Linked DNA regions of Prochlorococcus marinus CUG1417. The protein of the gene in region 1 interacts with the protein of each later gene in a pairwise test. Links are inferred from orthologs where the notes say so. Each region holds a gene or a part of one and is shown in the gene's direction. Other genes may lie near its edges.

Region 1 (3,152 bases):
TAATTCTTTTAATGATTCTTTGTTGCCAGACTGTTTTGCAAAATCGTCATTAAGTTCAGGTAATTCTTTTTCCTTAAGATCCTTAAGATTTACTTCAAATATTGCTTCTTTGCCTCTTGAATCCTCATGAGAATAATCATCAGGAAATTTAAGGTTAAGTGTTTTAGTATCACCAATTTTCATCTTTACGATTCCTTCAACGAAACCAGGGATCATTTTGTTCTTTTCTAACTCAAGATCCATTGATTCACTTGTTCCACCATCAATCTCTTTACCAGAATCTTTATATTTTCCTTTGAAACTAACTACAGCAATATCTCCTAATTTTGCTGCTCTATTGGTAACTGGAATAATGTTTGCAAACTGATTTCTAGATTTTTCTAGCGCTTCATCTATTGACTTGGGATCAAACTTTGTCTTTGATATTTCAATACTTAGTCCTTTGGATTTTTTAAGTTTTAATTCTGGGGCAACATCAGTTTGAAGAGTAACTTTAAGTGATTTTTCAGGACTAAACTTTGCAAGTAAAGATTCAAATCCATCTACCAATTCTGGCTCACTTAGTGGCTCTATAGATTTTATTTTTAACGCTTCTTGCCATGATTTATCAATAATTTTTTCCAGAGCAGAAGCATGTAATTGTGTGATGCCAATTCTTTGAATTAAGACTTGTTTAGGAATCTTACCAAGTCTAAATCCCGGAATTTTAGCTGAACGACTGATAGAACTGATTGTTTCATTTACACACGTTTTGCATGTCTCAGATGGTATTTCTAATTCGAATGAAATTCTACTTTGAGGAAGAGGTGTTGTTTTGACTATTAGTGCATCTTTAGCCATGTTTTTCTAAGTTATTACTATGAGCCGAATCTTAATTATTTCACATTATGTGATTTCCTTGAAAGTTAATTTTTTGATAAAGTAAAAAAATAGTAAATCTATTGATAAAAATTATTTTAAAGTGTGAGACAATCTCCGTATTTGCCTAATAGGCCATTAAAAGTTGCTGTTTTAGGTTCTTCAGGTGCTGTGGGATCTGAATTGCTAAAAATTCTTGAACAACGTGATTTCCCAATATCAGAATTGGTCTTGCTTTCATCAGAGCGGTCAGAAGGAAAAAAAATTATTTGGAAAGATGAAGAATTAGTTACAAAAAAAACAACTAAGGAAGAATTCAAGAATCTTGATTTAGTTTTGGCTTCAGCTGGCGGAAGTATTTCAAAAAAATGGTTGTCTACCATTATTGAACAAAATGCTTTACTGATAGATAATTCAAGTGCTTTCAGATTAGATAAGAACGTTCCTCTTATAGTCCCAGAAGTTAATGCTAGTGACGTACTTAATCATGATGGGGTAATAGCGAATCCAAACTGCACTACCATTTTGTTGACATTAGTTTTAGCTCCATTAAACAAACTTTCGACTATTCAAAGAGTTATTGTCTCAACATATCAATCTGTCAGTGGTGCAGGCCAACTAGCGATGGAGGAACTAAAACTTTTAACTGAACAATATCTTCAAGGAAATCCTCAAAAAAGTGAAGTTTTGCCATACTCCCTTGCTTTTAATTTGTTTTTACATAATTCTCCTATGCTTTCAAATAATTACTGCGAAGAAGAGATGAAAATGGTTAATGAGACAAGGAAAATATTAAATATTGCTGAGTTGAAGCTCTCTGCTACATGTGTTCGAGTCCCAGTACTGAGAGCACATTCTGAATCGATCAATATTGAATTTGCCGATGTAGTTGAGCCTAAAGATGCTCTTGAAGAATTAAAAAAATCTCCTGGAATTGAAGTTATTGAGGATTACAAAAATAATAGATTTCCTATGCCAAATGACGTTATGGGAAGGGATAATGTTGCTGTTGGCAGGCTAAGAACTGATATAAGTCAGCCTCATGGATTAGAATTATGGTTATGTGGAGATCAAATAAGAAAAGGAGCAGCTCTGAATGCTGTTCAAATAGCTGAGTTATTAATTCCAAAAAAATGATTACAGACAAAACTGAGTGTAATAATCCACTATTTGGAAGAATATTGACTGCAATGGTTACTCCATTCACTGAGAATGGAGATGTAGATTATGAACTAGCTATAAAACTTTCAAATTATCTTTTTGAGAACGGTTCTGATGGAATTGTGTTGTGTGGTACTACTGGAGAATCTCCGACTCTTTCATGGGCGGAACAGCATGATTTATTTATTGCGGTAAAAGGATCTTTGCATGCAAGCTGTAAAGTAATAGTTGGCACTGGTAGCAATTGTACAAGCGAAGCTGTGGAAGCTACAAAAAAAGCTTACGATTCTGGTGCCGACGGTGCTTTGGTCGTTGTTCCTTATTACAATAAGCCGCCTCAAGAAGGTCTTTATAAACATTTCAGTTCTATTGCTAAATCTGCAAAGGATTTGCCTCTTATGCTCTACAACATTCCTGGCAGGACTGGATGCAATTTATTACCTGATACTGTGAAGAAACTTATGGATTTTTCAAATATTCTCAGTATTAAAGCTGCAAGCGGTAGAATAGAAGAAGTAACAGAACTAAGAGCTATTTGTGGCTCCGAACTCTCTGTATATAGTGGCGACGATTCATTGTTGCTTCCAATGTTATCTGTAGGTGCTGTAGGAGTAGTAAGTGTTGCAAGTCATTTAGTTGGATTGCAATTAAAAGAAATGATTCATTCTTTTCAAAGTGGAAAAGTTTCCAATGCTCTTGCTATTCATGAAAAACTTCAGCCTCTTTTCAAAGCACTCTTTATGACTACTAATCCAATCCCAATTAAGGCTGCTTTGGAGCTAATGGGATGGGATGTAGGTAATCCTAGAAGTCCTTTGTCACCTTTAACCAATGACATGAAAAAGCAACTATCTTTTATCCTGAATTCCCTATAATAGGGATTATATTTAACTTGATAATTAAATTTAAATAAACCTTATTTGATTACAAGCAGGCCTTCATAAATTTCAAAATTATGCAATCAAGTACAAATTCACCTGTAAATAGATCTATTCATGATTCATCTAGATCTAAAAGTAATACGCCATCTCTAAGAGTAATACCTCTTGGAGGACTACATGAAATAGGAAAAAACACTTGCGTTTTTGAATATGGTGATGAATTAATGCTTGTTGATGCTGGCCTAGCTTTCC
Region 2 (3,324 bases), on another replicon or contig:
TAGTGCTTTGCAATCATAAGAATCAACAATACCCCATTTATAATTCAACCTCTCTCTATATGCTTTGCCAAATCCTGATGATCCTCCATAATTGACTTCAGCAACAAAAAATCCTTTAGATGTCCAATATTGAACTTCAGAATTATATGATCCATCAAAACATGAAGTTGGTCCGCTATGTGCTCTAACAAGGAGCGGTGGCTTTCTAAATTTTTCAACAAGCGGCTTATAAAGAAAAGAATGGGTAGATTGAGCCTCAAAACCTTTAAACCAAAATGTTTCAGGTTTTGAACAATCTTTTATATGATCAAAAAATATCTGCTCAGAAAAATTTGATAAAACTTTTTTTGCAAAATCAATTTCAAATACAATTCCAAAAAAATCAGATCCATAACCTTTAAAAAGAACTTTTTCCTGAAAAACACTGAAATCACTTATTGAGGTAAAAGGAGTAGAAAATTCTTTAACAAATTCAAGATCTTTATATTGTTCCACTATTAAATTATTTTCTTTTTTTGCTAAGCAAAATAAATTTTTTATATTCCCTGAAAAGAATGTTATTCCAGTTACCCATTGTGGTGCTCCATATTCAATCAAGTCTCTCTCTACTCTTTTCTTAATAAAAATATTCTCAATTTCACTAACATCTAAAAACAATAAGTTCCACCATCCAGAACTATCTTCAGAACATACCAAATGTGTTTCACTTATCCAATAGGGTTGAAAAAAAGAAACGTTTTTTTTGGAATTTATCAAGTTATTTTTGAATTTTTTTATTTTTTGTATCTTGCCATCTAAATTTATTTGAGCAAAAAACAGCTCATTTTTCTCCCAGGGCATATAAGGAGTATCCCACTCTATCCAAGAAAGTAAGTTAGCAGATGTATTAGAAGATAATTCTCCAGCAAAATTTTTAAATTTTTTTATTTGATTAATATCTTGTTTAGTTTTTTTTAAATTTAAAGAAAATAAATAATCTCTATTATTTATTTCGCAAATACCATACAATACATTTTTTTCAGAAATGACAAATGAAGAATCAAAATTTCCATCAATTGATTTAGAGAGTTGCTTAGGTTCTTGAATTGAAACGAGATATTTATTTTGGCTTCTATAAGTTGACGTTGCCTCTTTAAAAATTTGAAACCATACTGCCTTGGTAATCTGATCTATCCATATCAAATAAAAATTATTTTTAAAATTTATACATTTATAAGATTTACCACCATATCCATGAAAATTATTTTTAATATTATATTTTTTGCTTGTTAATTTCTGAGGAAACGCTCCTTTGTCATTAAATGGTCTTGCAAAAATGGCATTTTCATTTTGACCTTCACCAACAACATCAATCCAAAAAATGATATCCCTAATAATAGTTAATTCCTTAAAAGCTTTTTTTTTAGATTCAGTTTGCCTAACTTTTAACTTATCATCATTACTCATTTAAAAAACTATAAAGAAAGTAAATTAAAGTGCTAATATTTTTATAGCTAAACTCTTAATTAAAAACTTTTTAACGTGGCAAACCATTTTTCACAACTTGCAAAAAAGTCAAGAACAAATGGAAGCTCAGAAAAAATTTCAAAAGAACAAACAGGTAAGCCATCTCTAGACATTTATAAACTTGGTGATGATGTATTAAGACAAAATTCTAAAAGAATAACTAAGGTTGACGAATCAATCAGAAAACTTGCTAGAGAAATGCTTCAAAGCATGTATGCAGCTAAAGGAATTGGACTTGCCGCACCTCAAATTGGTATCAACAAAGAGCTTCTTGTTATAGATGTAAATTTTGAAGATTCAGCAGCAGAACCTCTAATATTAATTAATCCAGAAATTACAGACTTTGGAACAACTCTTAATTCATACGAAGAAGGCTGCTTGAGTATACCTGGCGTCTATTTGAATGTAGTAAGACCTTCAACTATAAAATTAAAATTTAGAGATGAAATGGGGAGACCACGTAAAATGAAAGCAGATGGACTTCTAGCGAGGTGTATTCAACACGAATTGGATCATTTAAACGGAATATTATTTGTTGATAGAGTTACATCAAAAGATGATTTGAACAAAGAACTTATAAAGGAAGGGTTTAACGAAAAAGACGTAATTTCTATTAATTAATCTAATGACAGAAACTACAATATTTCAAAAAATAATTAATAAAGAAATACCCTGCGATAAGCTTTATGAAGATGAGTTATGTATTGCGTTTAATGATATACAAGCGCAAGCACCAGTACATTTTTTAGTGATTCCCAAAAAGCCAATTGTTAGTTTATTAGATTGTATTGAAGAAGATGCAAATTTATTAGGGCATTTACTTTTTGTTGGTAGCAAAATAGCTAAATCAAAAAATTTAACTAATTGGAGAACAGTTATTAATACTGGATCAGAATCGGGGCAAACAGTTTTTCATTTACATATTCATTTTTTATCTGGAAGAAAAATGAATTGGCCCCCAGGTTAAAACTCTCGAAAGAAGTGTTTATGGGTTATAAATAAGAAAAAACAAAATGAATACACCAGATTCCTTAAATACAAAATCTAACAACTTATTCAATTTAATATCAAAAAATTGGGAAGAGCTAGACGATTCACTCAAAACTAAGTTAATTAAAATTTGGAGAGTTTTAACTTATAAATGGCAATTACAAATTTTATTTAATCTACCCTTTCTTTTATGGTGGGTATTAGATAAATCTTTTCCAAAGGTTCATAAATTCGATACAACAATAATGCATTACTTAAATTTACCTGACTGGGCACTTTCATTTATTGGTTTTGGTCAATAGACTGCTAAAAGTTATAATTTACCTTATAAAACCTGTCTAGTGATGAATAAAGCAGTTAATAATAGATCCAAAATACTTTACCAATTACAAAAATTAAGGAAGTTATCTCAGCCTTTTTTTCTTCCCATAGACCAATGTAATGGATTTCAATTCATATGGCTTTTGATTTCTCTTTTATTTTGCGTTGGTGGAGTAGTACTTGTTGGTCTTACAGGAATTATCAGTTTTTTTGAAAGCTTTCAACCAATTTTTCTTGAAAAGTATTTTGGAGGTGTAGTAAGTACTGTCAATTCAATATGGGCTGGAAGCTGGGGATTACTTTTCTCTGCCTTATTTCTAATTGGATCAGGGAGCTTTTTTAGCTTAAGACGTCAATTAAAAAACCGTAGATGGTTGCATTGGTTATTCCTTGCGATAATTGTATTAATGCTTTTAGCTGTAAACGGAATAAACGCTGGTATTGGTTTCATTGCGAGAGATTTAACAAATGCTTTAGTAGAAAAACAAGAAGATGGGTTTTATCGGA

The links.
Region 2: the proteins of HA140_RS09035 (region 1) and def interact in binary tests that used the Escherichia coli proteins (3 or more experiments, as listed by UniProt). The link is inferred for Prochlorococcus marinus CUG1417 from one-to-one orthologs.

Annotation. Positions count from the first base shown.
Region 1 is NZ_JAAORN010000002.1:537,060-540,211, reverse strand. What follows is about bases 165-2,979. They hold HA140_RS09035 (aspartate-semialdehyde dehydrogenase), read left to right. Parts: upstream 165-963; coding sequence 964-1,995; downstream 1,996-2,979. Other genes in these bases: HA140_RS09025 (ribonuclease J), read left to right, coding at 2,975-2,979; dapA (4-hydroxy-tetrahydrodipicolinate synthase), read left to right, coding at 1,992-2,894; tig (trigger factor), read right to left, coding at 165-840. Outside these bases: more of tig, read right to left, coding at 1-164; more of HA140_RS09025, read left to right, coding at 2,980-3,152.
Region 2 is NZ_JAAORN010000001.1:71,019-74,342, reverse strand. Bases 338-3,324 are described here. They hold def (peptide deformylase), read left to right. Parts: upstream 338-1,521; coding sequence 1,522-2,127; downstream 2,128-3,324. Other genes in these bases: HA140_RS00350 (ABC transporter ATP-binding protein/permease), read left to right, coding at 2,841-3,324; HA140_RS00355 (hypothetical protein), read left to right, coding at 2,520-2,798; HA140_RS00360 (histidine triad nucleotide-binding protein), read left to right, coding at 2,132-2,473; HA140_RS00370 (alpha/beta hydrolase family protein), read right to left, coding at 338-1,446. Also shown: more of HA140_RS00370, read right to left, coding at 1-337. UniProt on the Escherichia coli protein: Removes the formyl group from the N-terminal Met of newly synthesized proteins. Requires at least a dipeptide for an efficient rate of reaction. N-terminal L-methionine is a prerequisite for activity but the enzyme has broad specificity at other positions.